Regions from separate parts of the Pseudoalteromonas sp. B160 genome, predicted to be linked through region 2. Evidence: predicted binding sites of a transcription regulator. Region 2 holds the regulator's gene; the other holds the start of a gene.
What was found. Region 2 encodes LexA, which represses DNA repair genes until DNA is damaged. Its sites were predicted from a motif close to TACTGTATNNNNATACAGTA; they were not measured.

Region 1 (8,289 bases), 1.5 Mb from region 2:
ATTGAGATTGGTCGCTATCGTACCGTGGATGCAGGTGCCCGTCAGTGGGATATAGAATCAGATACGTTACGCTTTGTTGCCGGTCTTCGTGGTGAAATTAGCGATTGGAGCTGGGAAGCAGCTGTACAAAAAGGTCGAAGTAAATCAATGCAAACCGGTGATCGTACTCAAGGCTGGGTAAGAACTGACTTTTTACAACGAGAAATAAATGCTGGCAACTACAACCCATTTGGCGGCACTTATAATGATCCAGATGTAATAAATCGTATTACCACCAGCTTAGTTCGCCGTGGTGAATCACATATGACCTCATTTGATGCCAACATTACCGGCGAAGCGTTTAGTTTTGGTGACAGTGTCGTGATGATGGCGGCTGGTATTGAGTACCGCGAAGAGGACGTCAGTGATATCCCTGATGATCAATTTCAACGTGGTCTAATTTTTGGTACTGAGTCCGTTTCTGCTGCCGCTGAGCGGGACCAATACGCTGCCTATGTTGAATTCTCAATCCCATTAGCTGATAGCTTAGAATTACAACTTGCAGGTCGTTACGATGATTACAGTGACTTTGGTACCACAACCAATCCTAAAGTAGCGCTGCGCTGGGCACCTACTGATGAAATTACTGTTCGCGGCTCATGGGCACAAGGATTTAGAGCCCCTTCACTAGCACAAATCGGCCTAGGTCCTTCAGAGGAAAGTCAGTTTTTTATTGATAGTTACCGCTGTGCTGCAACGGGAGAAGATTGTGATGTACTCGATTACAACATCCAATTTGCTGGTAATCCTGATTTAAAAGCCGAAGAATCTGAGTCATGGAACGTTGGTTTTATTTGGGCACCTATGGCTGATCTTGGTTTCAGTATTGATGTATGGAGTATCACTCAAGACAATAAGATTGATGAACAAGCCTTTGGTCCTATTTATGATGCTGAATGTAACAACCAGAATAGTACCATCTGCGTTCGCCTGTCGCCACAAGGTGGACAAAGTCTTGGGGTGATCCAAAAAATTCATAGTACCTTTGAGAATGTCTCTTCGCAGGAAGTGTCTGGTGTTGATTTCTCAGCAAATTATAATCACTCCTTGGATGATCTTGGTTTACTTAAGTTCAACTTAGAATGGTCTTATCAAGACAAGTTTGAAAAAGACGGTCGCGATTATACTGGTGAATATGGTTACCCTGAACACCGCTGGATGTTCTCAACTAATTGGGAGCTTGGTGAATTCAATACTAATGTAAATATCAGCTATGTGGGTGAGTTTGAAGATACGCCTGATATTGATTTTGATGGCACCCTCGATTTTGATAGCAACACATCAAGAATGGTTGATTCACAAGTCTTAGTTGATTTACAAACGGCTTATCGTATTACCGAATCGACCAAGATCTTGATTGGCGTAAATAACTTATTTGATGAAGAGCCACCATTTGCAATTGGTGATGGTGATGGTGATTTATACGGTTATGCTTCCGCGGTTCACAACCCTCGCGGACGTTATATCTACACCAAAGTGTCATTCGCTTTCTAGCGACTACCCTAAATAAAAAACCCGCCAAATTGGCGGGTTTTTCATATTCTAAAACAAAGACCTAAATTATAGGTCGCTTTCGTTTTCAGAAAGGAACTTAGCAACGCCTGCTGGGCTTGCATCCATACCTTTTTTGCCTTCAGTCCAACCAGCTGGACATACTTCACCGTGCTCAGTGTGAAACGCTAGAGCGTCAACCATACGAAGCATTTCGTCGATGTTACGACCTAGTGGTAAGTCATTTACTACTTGATGACGTACATTACCTTCTTCATCAATTAAGAATGAACCACGAAATGCAACGCCGGCTTCTGGATGCTCAACATCGTATGCTTTACAGATTTCGTGCTTAACATCTGCAACTAGTGCGTATTTAACTGCACCGATACCGCCGTCTGCAACAGCAGTGTTACGCCATGCGTTGTGTGAGAATTGTGAATCGATTGAAACACCAATTACTTCTACGCCACGCTTTTGGAATTCTTCATAACGCTTGTCAAAAGCAATTAGTTCAGAAGGACATACGAAAGTAAAATCTAGTGGGTAAAAGAAGATGACTGCTTTTTTACCTTTGATTGTTTCGTGAAGATTGTAGCTATCTACGATCTCGCCGTTACCTAGTACTGCTGCAGCGGTAAAGTCTGGTGCCTGGCGGCCTACTAATACACCCATTTTATTCTCCAAATATTTGAGTTTGCTTTTAATTGCTTACGCAATGCTTGCCTTTAATATGGGATCTAAAAAGTAAATACCAAGGGCTAACATGCATAATTATCAAATTATTTTAGAGACTAAAGACTTAAAAGAACAATCGTATTTTCCGATTCACTTCATCGAAAAATGCGAACGACTGTTTGTCACTCGCTATTTGTCACTAATAACAGCAACAAAAAAACCTGCAGATGCAGGCTTTTTATCGGTATAACTACATATTAAATGCGGTATTAATCCATGATATTTTCAGGCATATCACCGCGAATTTTTTGCCAAATTTCACCTGTTTGATGACCATATTTTCGCATCATTGAAATTGCGCCGTCATGTTCGCGTTTCTCAGCAAGTATGGTTAAATCTTTATAGAATTGACGCGCTAACTGACGCGTGCCTGGATCTGAAAAGTAATGACAGCCAATCTTAGAGTAAAAACCTTTAAAGCCATTGAGAATAAGCACATAAATACGGTTATTACCTGCAACAGCTAACTCATGGTGTACCTTGTAATCATAATCAGCGAAAGCTTGTGCACTATCTTCAAGCTCATCACTTTGCGAGAGGATTTCTATCACGCGATCAGGTGCTAGCTTAATGGCTGCACGAGTGTAAATAGCGCTAATGTTTGTTCGCGCAGAAAGTAGCTGGTCGGTTAACTCGGGCATTTTATCTTCATCAAGACGCGCTAAGGTCTCTAAAATATTAAGTCCTGAAGTTTCCCAAAAGTTATTTACTCGTGTCGGTTTACCGTGCTGGATTGTTAACCAACCATCGCGCGCTAAACGCTGTAATACTTCACGTAAGGTTGTACGAGTGACACCGATTAATTCTGATAACTCTCGCTCAGCCGGAAGAATAGAACCTGGAGGAAAATCACCATTCCAGATTGACTCAACAATGTACTCTTCGGCAAACCCTGCTGGGCTTTTCGCTTTAAAAATTCTCATTCAATTCCCACTTGAGTTACCACATAATATTACTTTTAACGATTAACTGACTGATTGTACCAGATGAAGCCAAACTAACAAGTAAAGTCACCCCATTAATTCACCTTCGATAGCAGGTTAAAGCCTCTATCTAACTATGTTTTCTAAAATGGATAAAAATTAATTTATTGCTCTTTCATTGTCTAGTTCTTCGATATTAAATTAAGGTATTAACCCTAAAGAGTAATAGACTTTTAACTTCATTGTGCACACTATATACACCCATTTAGCTATTTCAGCTACACTAAATATAGCGCGGAACGCATAACAGATAAAAGGTACTCGATGTTGTTTATAGCTTTTTTGTTTACACCACAGCTAGACTACATTAACTTAACCAACAATAGTTATACTTAAATGCAAAATAATAAGGAACACCTATGCAACAGAGTGTTTTCAATGCAATTTTTAAGAATTTTTTAGGCTCGGCCCCACAGTGGTATAAATACACAATTATTGCTTTTTTAGCTATTAACCCTGTGTTGTTTCATATCAACCCTTACATGGCTGGTTGGGCATTAGTTTTAGAGTTTATCTTTACTCTCGCGATGGCGCTGAAATGTTACCCACTGCAACCTGGCGGTTTACTTGCGATTGAAGCACTATTCATAGGCATGACAACTGCAGGGCAAGTAGAGCATGAAATTGTTCAAAATGTAGATGTAATCTTACTGCTGATCTTTATGGTCGCAGGTATCTACTTTATGAAAGATTTACTGCTCTATATTTTTACACGCCTAGTGGTGTCAGTTCGAAGTAAAACAGTACTTTCCTTGGCGTTTACTATTGCGGCGGCATTTCTTTCTGCATTTTTAGATGCACTTACAGTTATGGCGGTGGTTATAGCTGTCGCCATGGGCTTTTACAGTATTTACCATAAAGTCGCCTCTGGGAAAGATTCCACTAGCGAACATGATATTAACGATGATAATCAAGTACGCCCGGTTAATCGTCAGGAACTTGAAGAGTTTCGAGCTTTTTTGCGTAACTTATTAATGCATGCCTCGATAGGTACAGCCATTGGCGGAGTTTGTACTATGGTAGGTGAACCACAAAACCTCATTATTGCAGAACGAGCAAGCTGGCAATTTGGGGAATTTTTCTTGCGTATGTTGCCTGTTACTATGCCTGTATTCATAGCTGGCATTATCACTACAATATTACTTGAAAAGACAAAAACGTTCGGATACGGCGCCAAATTACCAGAGACGATTCATCAAATACTAGCTGATCATGCAAAAGAGCTCGATAGCAAACGTACCAAACGCGATAAGGTTAATTTGATGTTTCAGTCATTAATTGCTGTATGGTTGATCATTGCATTAGCATTACACCTTGCCACTGTTGGCTTAATCGGCTTATCCGTCATTATTTTTGCAACTGCGTCCGCTGGTATAATTGAAGAGCACCAACTAGGAAAGGCTTTTGAAGAAGCACTGCCGTTTACTGCACTGTTATGTGTATTTTTCTCAATCGTTGCAGTCATTATTGACCAACACTTATTTACTCCTGTAATAACTTGGGTACTAACATTTGAAGGGCAATTACAGTTAGTTATGTTTTTTGTCGCAAATGGCCTACTCTCGATGGTCAGTGACAATGTCTTTGTTGGCACTGTTTATATTAATGAAGTGGCGGCAGCATTAAAAGCAGGGCAAATTAGCCGCGATCAATTTGATTTATTAGCGGTGGCAATTAATACCGGTACAAATTTACCAAGTGTTGCCACACCTAACGGTCAAGCTGCATTTTTATTCTTACTAACATCGACCCTTGCTCCCGTATTGCGATTATCCTACGGTCGTATGGTTTACATGGCACTCCCCTATACCATAGTGCTAACGGTTGTTGGCTTAGCAGGGACATATCTTGGCCTAAGTGAAATGACTGATTTATTCTATCAATGGGGCTGGATTGAGCACCATAGTGCAAGCTTACAAAGTATAGGAAGTTCTGGGCATTAAATAATCCAAACAGTAAATAAAGCTGCTTCGGCAGCTTTTTTATTGTTACAAATCATATTTATCCTTGCGCGTAGTTTAATGACTAAGTCATAATTCATCCACAAATTATAGACTGGATATTTTATGACTTGGTTAGCAAATTTAGCCCAACAACGCAGTGCTTGGTTACTACTCTCTTTTAGCGCTTTTATTTTTGAATTAATCGCATTGTATTTCCAATACCAAATGGGCTTAGAGCCATGCATTATGTGTATTTATCAACGTACTGCCATGCTAGGGTTACTAGCCGCAGGGTTAGTCGGCGCAGTCAGACCAACCAATTTAATTTGCCGTATAACAGCATTTTCAGCATGGGCAGTTGCTAGTATTTGGGGTTACTTAATTGCACGCCAACATATTGATATGCAAACGACAACCGATCCCTTTGCGTTTAGCTGCGAATTCGAGCCTAATTTTCCATTACCATTACATGAGTGGATGCCACATTTTTTTGCTGCGACAGGAGACTGTGGCAACATCGATTGGCAATTTGCAGGGTTAAGTATGCCAGCATGGATGGAGATCATTTTTGCGGTATTTACTCTGATACTGATAAGCGTTGTAGTAAGTCGTTTAATAATTAAAAAGTCGCTGTGATGATTGCATTATTTTCAAGTCAAGTAACGCAATTAAAATCGTTTAAAATACGTCAACGTCAGCAAATAATTGCGATTGCAGTGAGTATGTTAACTCCAATGCAAAAAATCAGTTTGCGTATTATAAAGCTGATTTTATTGATCCCAGTATTTCTATCATTAGCGTATATCGAAGGTTGGCTGTTACTTCCTGTATTACTGGTGGCTGGGTTAAGTTACCCGTTGTTAACCACCCCTGTTGAAATTCAATTCTCTAAACACTATTTGAGCAAGGCTATAAAGCAATTTGAACAGGGCGAATAATTCGCCCTGTAGTTTTTTAAAATGTAACTTTGCCATCCAGTTTAGCGACTAATTTATCGCCAATACCTTTCACCTGCGCTAGATCTGCAACAGACTTAAATTTGCCTTGCTCGGTACGGTAATCAACTATCGCTTGTGCTTTTGATTTACCAATACCTGGCAGCTGGGTAAGCTGCTCGACTGTTGCTTGATTAACATTGACTAACTGAACTTTACCCATACTTTCAGTAGCTTCGGTTTTAGTTACAGCGGCACCACTAGGCAATGATATAGCCAAGCCAAGCACTACGACTATTAAAGTTAAAAACTTCATGTTTCTCCTCCATGATGTCCATACGTGGACTCAATTAATAGTTGACTTTAATGCCTTCACTTTTGGACTACTTCCAAATAAAGTCATACTAAAAAAGTGCGACTATTTAAATAAAGTAAAGTTGTACCTCTTTGTCAAATCCTAATAGTAAAAAATAAAAATGTTCACTTGCAAAAAGACCAATAAACAATTACTGTACATAAAAACAGTAATCAATCAAGGTGAACTTGTTATTCACCAAGCAAATTGGCAGGAGAAATCATGGCTGTTGTTGTTAAATATGTTGTAGAGAGAAACGGAGTCGAGCGTATGACGTTTACTACTAAAAAAGAAGCTGACGCGTATGACAAAATGCTTGATATAGCAGAGTCGCTTGAGGTTATGCTTGAAAAAGTTGATGTACCACTAAGCGAACAACAAATCGAATCGCTCGCACTTGAGATTGCTAAAAGTAAAGACGACTTTATGAATGTACTTAAAGGCGGCAAAGAGGCAATACAGAAAGCACCAACGGCGAAAGTAAAAAAGAAAATGTAGCGTCTATTAAAGCCAGCACTGATAAAGAAGCAAGCTAAAAAATCATAAGTTAACTAACTAAAAAAGGGCAATTAATTGCCCTTTTTTGAGTTATAAAAATTACTACTCGTTATAGCCCTCGTTCAACTTCATCAAATAATTCGGTGATCTCTTTATTTGGTGGCGCTGTTGATAAGCTCACTGTAATGATTGCAATTGTTGCAAGTATAAAGCCCGGTATAATTTCATAAATGATACTGCTGAGACTCTCTCCATTTATGGTGATTGGCGCATATATCCAGATCAACACTGTCCCTGCACCCACAACCATACCACTGATCGCACCTTGTAGATTCATTCGCTTCCAATATAAACTAAGTAATACTAACGGGCCAAACGCAGCCCCAAAACCTGCCCACGCATTACTTACTAAATCTAAAATAGAACTGTCGCGGTCATAAGCCAAATAAATAGCAAATAATGCAACGAGTAGTACACTAATTCGACCAACTAAAACCAGCTCGGTTTGTGATGCATCACGGTTTAAATAAATTTTGTAGAAGTCTTCAGTCAAAGAGCTTGAACAAACCAATAACTGAGATGAAATAGTACTCATAATCGCAGCTAAAATAGCAGCAAGTAAAAAGCCGGCAATAAGTGGATGGAAAACCAATTCAGATAATACTAAAAATATCGTTTCTTTATCGTCAATCAACATTTGATTTTCGATCATGTAAGCAGCACCAAATAGTCCTGTTAACACTGCACCAATTGCTGATAAGGTCATCCACGACATACCAATACGACGCATAGTAGGCATATCTTTAACAGATCGTACTGACATAAAACGCACTATGATATGCGGTTGACCGAAATAACCTAAGCCCCATGCCATTGCAGAAATAATAGCGATGGTTGAACCGCCTGCAAACCAATCTAACATATTAAGAGAGTGGACTTCGCTCTCTTTCGGAGCGCTTAACAGCAAGTCATAACTGGCATTAGTAAGTGTGTCTAACACTGGCTGATCTAGCATCATATAAGTAACAATAGGTACAGCAAGTAGCGAGATGAACATGATGCAACCTTGCACAAAGTCAGTCAAACTCACAGCTAAGAAACCACCAAACAATGTATAAAGTACGACGACCACGGTTGTCACATAAAGCCCCGTTTCGTAACTCATCTGAAATGAGTTTTCGAATAATTTACCGCCAGCGACAACGCCTGAAGAAGTATAAAGTGTGAAGAAAACGATGATCACGATTGCCGAAATTACACGTAATATATTTTTATTATCAGCAAAACGATTAGCAAAGTAATCAGGA
Region 2 (8,289 bases):
ATGCCAATACCAAGCTGCGGCTTGAAACGCAAAATGTTTATCTGGGCTAAAGTGGCCCTTTAAAATGCGGATCAGCATGACTAATAATAAAATAGTTCCTAAGGTCACATGCATGCCATGAAAGCCGGTTAGTAAAAAGAAAGTATTGCCATATACGCCAGCATCTAAGGTCAGTCCTAAATCCTGATAAGCATGCATATACTCTACGACTTGCAGCCCTAAAAAACAGACCCCTAATACGATTGTCAGTGCCATAAATACTTTTAATGGCCCACGCTTATTGTTCTCCATGCCTACATGAGCAAAATGTAAGGTAACCGACGAGGTTAGTAATATTAATGTGTTGATCAGCGGCAATCCCTGCCAACCCATAGCCTGTGTAGTACCACCACCGGGTGTAGTAACTAATGGCCAGATTGCTTCAAAAGTAGGCCACAGTACCTCATTGGTCATGGCATTATTTCCGGCGCCGCCAAGCCAAGGCACAGAGATCATCCGGGCATAAAAAGGGCACCGAAAAAAGCCATAAAAAACATTACTTCAGAGAAAATAAACCAGCTCATGCCTTGACGAAACGAGCGATCCATTTGCGCTGAATATAAGCCTTGATCAGACTCTTCAATGACATTTTTAAACCAGCGAAATAGCATAAACAGCAACACACCAATTCCTGCGTAAAGCACATAATGGCCAGCACCACCGCCGCTGCTTGCTTGCATTACGGTAAGACCTGCACCAACAGCAATAAAAAACATCGCAAATGCGCCAACTATTGGCCACGGACTTTGCGCGGGAACATAATATTTTTCGTAATTTTTATCCATTTTGTTTGCTCCTAATTAGCTATTAGCTTGGCAACCTAATTACTAGCCACTATCTGCCCGCTAATATCAAACACGGTATAAGACAAAGTTAACTCTTCAACATCTTCAGGTAATTGCGTATCAACATAAAAAAGCAGTTTAAATTCCACTTCTTCACCTGCTTTCAAAGGTTGTTGATCGAAACAAAAGCAAGCCATTTTATGCAAATACTTAGCTGCTTTGCCTGGAGACACCGACGGTACCGCTTGCATAACTTTATCTTCATTACTGGTATTTTTTGCTCTAAACAGCACTTCGCGCATAGCTCCGGGCTTTACTACCACACTATACTCATGTGATTGCACCTCAAATGGCGCTCCACTTTGCGCATGAGTTGTGAAGCTTACGTCGATTTCTCGTGCCTCATTAACACTCGTACTTTGCTTTGCTTGCTCTAACGAAGGCTTACCATTAAGGCCTGTTACATCACAAAAAACGTCGTACAACGGCACCAAAGCAAACGCAAAAGCGAACATGCCAAGACATATTAAAACTAAGCGCTTAAGCAGTGGTGCATGACTCATTACTTAATCTCCGGTGGCGTTTCAAAAGTATGATAAGGCGCAGGCGATGCCACCTCCCATTCCAAACCCTCAGCACCATCCCACACTTTGGCGGGCACTTTATCGCCGCCTCGTGCACACTTAAATACTACAACCACAAATAACAATTGTGATAAACCAAAAGCAAAGCCACCAATACTAATAATCGCGTTAAAGTCTGCAAATTGCAGTGCGTAGTCAGGAATCCGGCGCGGCATACCGGCCAAACCAACAAAGTGCATAGGGAAAAACAATACATTCACGCTCACTAAAGACAACCAAAAATGCCATTTAGCCAAGGTGATATTGAACATATTTCCCGTCCATTTTGGCAGCCAATAATACGCCCCGGCCATAATTGAAAATATCGCCCCAGTCACTAACACATAATGAAAATGCGCCACCACAAAATAAGTATCATGGTATTGAAAATCAGCAGGAGTAATCGCCAGCATCAACCCAGAGAAACCACCTAAAGTGAATAACACAATAAACGCAATACTAAATAACATAGGCACTTCAAAACTAATCGAACCACGCCACATGGTGGCTACCCAGTTAAATACTTTGACCCCAGTTGGCACCGATATCAGCATAGTTGCATACATAAAAAATAATTCGCCAGCGACAGGCATACCTGTGGTAAACATATGATGCGCCCAAACTATAAAGCTAAGTAAAGCAATCGAAGATGTGGCATATACCATAGAGGCATAACCAAATAATTTTTTACGTGAAAAGGTCGGCACTATAGTCGAGATAATGCCAAAGGCTGGCAGAATCATAATGTACACTTCAGGGTGACCAAAAAACCAAAATATGTGCTGGAACATCACCGGATCACCGCCCCCAGCAGCATCAAAAAAGCTGGTTGCAAAATACTTATCAGTCAATACCATAGTCACAGCACCGGCCAATACCGGCATCACAGCAATCAATAAAAAAGCGGTGATAAGCCATGTCCACACAAACAGCGGCAGCTTCATCCAAGTCATACCTGGCGCACGTAAATTAACGATAGTTACAATCACATTGATTGCGCCCATAATTGAGCTAATACCCATGATGTGAATAGCAAAAACAAATAATGCGGTATTATCGTTACTGTAAGTTGTTGACAGTGGTGCATAAAAAGTCCAGCCAAATGCCAGGCCACCACCTGGCATAAACAGGGATGCCAGTAAAATAATAAAAGCAAAAGGTAAAATCCAAAAGCTCCAATTATTCATCCGTGGTAATGCCATATCTGGTGCGCCAATCATGAGTGGTACCATCCAGTTAGCCAATCCTGTAAAGGCCGGCATAACGGCACCAAATACCATGATCAAGCCATGTACTGTGGTCATTTGATTGAAAAAGTGAGGCTCTACTAACTGTAAGCCAGGTTGAAATAACTCTGCGCGGATCACCATCGCCATGGCGCCACCAATTAAAAACATCGTCAACGAAAAAATTAAATATAAGCTACCGATATCTTTATGGTTAGTAGTATAAAGCCAGCGTTTAAAACCTTTCGCAGGATGATGATGTCCATCATGGTGTGCAGCTTGATCATGTTGTTGCTCTGTTACGCTACTCATTATTTAGCCTCCGAAGTTGCATCAATCGCGGCTTGTATCTGACTCGGTTGAATTACATCCCCAGTGTCATTGCCCCATGCATTACGCTTATAGGTGATCACAGCTGCTAGCTGCTTGATTGATAACTGCTTGTCAAATGCTTGCATAGCGGTACCTGGGCGACCATGAAGCACTACATCAATATGATCTTTAATATCTCCTAATACTACCGGACTGCCTTTGAGCGCCGGAAAACCCTGGTAAGCCCATACCTGTTGGTTGGTGACACGCAGCGCAACTGGCCATATAGACTTGCTCGCCGAGTGTCATTAATTCTTCTTTTGGTAATGTTTGATCTAATAATGCAGCATCAGCAATTGCAGCGTTTGCTTTTGCCTGCTTAGCTTCGCTCAGCCAGTTTGCAAATGCTTGCTCAGATTTAGCTTCAACCACCACAGGCATAAAGCCATGATCCTTTCCGCATAGTTCTGCACATTGCCCTCGATAAATGCCCTCTTCATTAATTCTGGTCCAAGTTTCATTGATAAACCCAGGGTTAGCATCTTTTTTCACTGCAAAATCAGGCACCCACCAAGAATGAATAACGTCGTCTGAGGTCATTAAAAATCGTACTTTTTGATTAATTGGCAACACCAAAGGTTTATCAACTTCAAGCAGGTAATTAGGGTTTTTATTTGCAAGATTAGTTATTTCATCTTGAGGTGTAGCAAGCATTGAATAAAACTCAACATCTTCACCCATGTACTCATAATGCCATTTCCATTGAGAACCAGTAATTTTAATCGTGAGATCAGCTTTACTAGCATCTTCCATTGCAATCAAAGTTTTTGTCGCAGGAATTGCCATACCAATTAAAATCACAAACGGGATTGCCGTCCAAAGGATTTCAACTTTAGTACTTTCATGAAATTGGGCTGGTTTTGCCCCTTTAGATTTACGGTGGTGGATCAGTGCCCAAAACATCACGGCGAACACGATGACCCCAATCACACAACATATAATAAATATTGTCATGTGCAGCTGATAAACATCATTACTTATATCTGTTACGCCCTTACGCATATTAAACTGGCTATTAGCCAATACTTGCTGCGGTAGAACAAACAATATAAGCCACAAGGTAGAGCTCAATTTACCCATGTGACGGCTCCTTTAAATGCTATTGCAAAACGCAAAGCGAAAAGGCGGCACAGCTTTATTCGCGCCAATTCGTTATTTTTTATTGTTACTGAATATTAACGCAACCCTAAATTATGCTATTGAGCAAAATTGTTAGACTTTTAAAGTAGCTGTTAAGACAGTGTATTAACCAATTAGTTAAAAAATGAACAATTAGCAAGTTTTAAGAGCAATTAAATTCTTTTTTGGTGCATAAATAACAGCTAAAAATCAGCGCGTTATTTTGTAATTAGGGATAATATTAGAGGGCTAAAAGTAGCTGACAAGTAGATTTGATAGGGCTTAGGACGCTATAGCTAAGTATAAAATCTAGCCATTAAAGCGGTAAAAAATTAAATGCACCAAACTTCACCAATTTGGTGCAAAATACAGATCAAAAAATTTACATCCAATCAGCGTTGCGGATCACCCCAACAGCTAACCCTTCAATATTGAAAGATTCATGTTCAAGATCCACTTCAATCGGTGAAAATTCATCGTTTTCAGCATGTAAAAAAACTTTTTTACCTGCTTTTTCAAGGCGTTTTACTGTTACATCGTCATCAACACGGGCAACCACCACTTGGCCATTTTCAGCAACTTGAGTGCTGTGTACTGCCAATAAATCGCCATCCATAATACCAATGTCTTTCATACTCATGCCTTGCACACGCAGTAAAAAATCAGCAGCCGGTTTAAACAAGAGTGGATCTATTTTGCAATGACTTTCAACATGCTGCTCTGCCAAAATAGGCTCACCAGCGGCAACTCTGCCTATTAGAGGTAAACCAAGTTGTTCCGGCTCATCCTCTTCAACTAACTGAATACCTCGACTAGCACCGAGCTTCATTTTAATAACGCCCTTTTTCGCTAATGCCTTTAAATGTTCTTCCGCTGCATTAGCACTTTTAAAACCTAACGTTTGCGCAATCTCAGCACGGGTTGGCGGCATACCGGTATCTTTAATAAAAACTTTAATAAGTTCGAGAATTTGAGCTTGGCGATTCGTTAATGGGCGCATACAACTGGTTTTCCATACAGTACATTTAACTGTGAGTATATACAGTTATCTGAAAATCGCAAATATAAATTGGCTTAAAATCGCGCCGTTAATAACAAGCTCATACTATTTAAACCACTTCCAGAATCAAGCGCAGATCCAAGACCAAACTTTAATGCTACATGTTGATTAAACCAATATTGCGTTTGCAGTTCATAGTTGTCTTTTAGATTTTTCTGATTCCGAATATTGGCAACGACTCCCACTGACCATGCTTGATTTACATAATAAACCGCCTGCCCCTGCACATAACGATAACGCCCTGCCAATTGCTTTAGCTCTAAATCCCAACCTTGATTGCTAACTATATTTGTCCAACGAACATAAGGTGCATAAGTCCATTCAACCGCGACTCTTTCATTATCTTTGCCAAACCACATATCATGGCGCTCTAAGCGACTGTAATATACATTGAACCCTAGTTGTAACTGTTCATTCATTTGCTTACCAACAGCGGCACTCACTAAATAATCAGTATTTTGCCAATAGCTATTATCCTCACAGAGGCGCTGCGCGCTGGCACTAATAACTAATCCTGCGGGACCATAGATGGCAGCATCGGCATTTAAATAGCTAAAATCATCATTAGCAAACCCACCAATAGCATAATTATTGACTTGATTTAAATACGCTTTTAGCTCGTATGGACCAGTCAAAGATTCAAGATCTTGCGCAAAATATCGGTATCGTGCGCCTAAAAAAGATTCATCTAAACCAGCTAAATCGGTAAAACCAATATCGAGTTGATGTTGGGTACTAGCAACAGCCTGCGGCTGAGCAACAAGGCTCATCAATAATATTGCACCACATCCAAATACCTTTACTTTCATCCTTAAGATCCATTAACAGTTAGATAATATAGGTACATTTTATCTATTTTTATGATCTTAACTGTAGGAAAATGTTTAAAAGTGTAGACTGATTTAGTAAATAACTTAGTGAGGTAGACAGATGAGTATTTGGTATCAACCGATCACCCTAGCACAATGTAAGCAACTTGATGACGGCATAAGTGGTCAAGGCACATTGATGAAAACCATGGGCATTGAAATAAGTGAAATAGGCGATGATTATTTAGTAGCAACGATGCCCGCGATCCCAGCTCATCATAACCCTATGGGTATGGTGCATGGCGGCGCAAATGTTGTACTTGCAGAAACGGTGGCGAGTTATGCTGCAAACTTTGCTGTTGATTTTACAAAGTTTTATTGTGTTGGCCAGGAGATCAATGCCAATCATCTAAAAGCATCACGTAATGGTTTATTAACCGCGATAGCAACACCACTACACTTAGGCAAGCGTACATCCGTATGGGAAATAAAAATCACCAATAGTCGTGGAGAACTGTGCTGCGTATCAAGAATGACCGCAGCAATTGTAGAGCGAAAAGGCTAACTTGAAAGTGGATAAATTGTAATTTCAATACCTGCGCCAATAGCAGAAATACGCAATAAAGTATCGGCACTGAGCGCTTGATTAAAGCATTTTGGCGAAGTGCCTGATTCAAAGCCAATATCAAAGGTGCGCTTTGAGCATGATAACCACTGCTTTAATGCATTGCGTGAGCAAGATTCAATTAACTCACATAAGTGGTTAATCGCTTTATCTGGTGAGATAACGTCTTCATTAGACTCAATACGTGCTAGTTGACGGTACTCATCTTTATCGTAATGCAAAACCACAGCACTTTTTTTTAAGTCTGCAACTAACAAACTAATATCTTGCTTTGATTCAAGCTCTAGATCTACATTTAAAAATTGAATTTCCGACATTGTTTCATTTTTACCCTGCGTTAATAACAACGCAAACTTTAACCTAATTTTGCGTATATACCAAATCTAGAGTAGCTAGTTTTATTTTGTTGATGCGACAATTTGCCACATTGGCAAACTCAATATAATTTATAGAATACCGCACTAATAACAAACAGGTAGTCACTATGGATAAACGCATTTTTAAACATGCGCGTAAGTTTCACAAATGGTTAGGTTACTTATTAGCGCTACAAATTTTTGCATGGTTACTCGGTGGTTTAATTATGAGTGCTATACCGCTTGAAAAAGTTCACGGTAAACATTTAGCTGCGCGGCAATTAAATAACCCATTCAAACAAGCTGATTATCTAGCCTCAGTTGATAATATCGTTTCACAAATTACTCAGCCAAGACAAATTAGTTATAGTCACTTTTTAACAATCCCTACCATTATTGTGAGCAACAGTAACGGTGAGTACAGCTTTAACGGAGTTACTGGCAGTCCTTTGGTAGCACCGAGTAAAGCGCAAATTATTGCCAATGCCCAAGCTCATCTATTAATTAATGCGCAAGTAACAGACGCGATCAAACTAGCTAAAGGTACTCGCGAAGTTGGCTTTAAAGAAAATATTTGGCAAGTAAATTTTGACGATACGTTTAACACCACACTATATTTATCCGCTGATAGTGGCCAAGTTATTACTGTTCGCAGCACAATTTGGCGAATTTTCGATTTTTTCTGGATGTTACACATAATGGACTATGATCAACGTGAAGATTTTAATAACCCATTATTAATTAGTTTTGCAGCCAGTAGCATATTGTTTTGTTTAACTGGCTTTATTTTATTACTACAGAATATCCGTTTTAGAAAACGTACTTCCCGTCGCCCAAGTAGCTAACCTTACCTTGTAGATGAGTTGAAATTCCCACTACATCACACAGTTAAGCGATTTACTTTTTGAATAATCGCTCTAAACTAGCGCTTCCTGTAGTTCACTAAAGTGATTGGATATGCCGCATTTAATTATTGCGCTGGTATTGTGTTGTGTGAGTTTTAACCTTTATGCAGAACAATTCACCAGTTTTTACAGCGCAAAAAAACACCTCATCGAAACCCTTCCTGATAACGCCACCAGCCTCTATTGTGGCTGTAATATTAAACGCCAAGGTAAAAAACTGGTGCCCGACCCAAATGCATGTGGTTATGTGCCTCGCAATGCGGTTACTCGTTCAGGCAAACCAAATGCGCGCGCAACTCGGATTGAGTGGGAACATATTGTGTCTGCATGGGAATTTGGTCACCAGCTACAATGCTGGCAAGAGGGCGGC

Region 1: the regulator LexA is predicted to act here: its motif matches at 6,637-6,656, upstream of P4S61_RS14620 (YebG family protein).

The regions. Positions count from the first base shown of each region.
Region 1 is NZ_JARLUX010000001.1:3,118,444-3,126,732, reverse strand. It holds gene P4S61_RS14660 (TonB-dependent receptor) at 1-1,533, shown strand, start outside; gene P4S61_RS14655 (peroxiredoxin C) at 1,600-2,205, opposite strand; gene P4S61_RS14650 (hypothetical protein) at 2,297-2,458, shown strand; gene fadR (fatty acid metabolism transcriptional regulator FadR) at 2,478-3,191, opposite strand; gene nhaB (sodium/proton antiporter NhaB) at 3,611-5,194, shown strand; gene dsbB (disulfide bond formation protein DsbB) at 5,318-5,830, shown strand; gene P4S61_RS14630 (DUF6170 family protein) at 5,830-6,132, shown strand; gene P4S61_RS14625 (ComEA family DNA-binding protein) at 6,149-6,445, opposite strand; gene P4S61_RS14620 (YebG family protein) at 6,707-6,982, shown strand; gene putP (sodium/proline symporter PutP) at 7,092-8,289, opposite strand, start outside.
Region 2 is NZ_JARLUX010000001.1:1,634,889-1,643,177, forward strand. It holds gene P4S61_RS07560 (DUF2909 family protein) at 1-50, shown strand, start outside; partial or broken gene P4S61_RS07565 (cytochrome c oxidase subunit 3) at 1-824, opposite strand, end outside; gene P4S61_RS07570 (cytochrome c oxidase assembly protein) at 860-1,387, opposite strand; gene ctaD (cytochrome c oxidase subunit I) at 1,387-2,985, opposite strand; partial or broken gene coxB (cytochrome c oxidase subunit II) at 2,985-4,125, opposite strand; gene lexA (transcriptional repressor LexA) at 4,547-5,164, opposite strand; gene P4S61_RS07590 (hypothetical protein) at 5,239-6,033, opposite strand; gene P4S61_RS07595 (PaaI family thioesterase) at 6,155-6,598, shown strand; gene P4S61_RS07600 (hypothetical protein) at 6,595-6,975, opposite strand; gene P4S61_RS07605 (hypothetical protein) at 7,143-7,859, shown strand; gene P4S61_RS07610 (endonuclease) at 7,972-8,289, shown strand, end outside.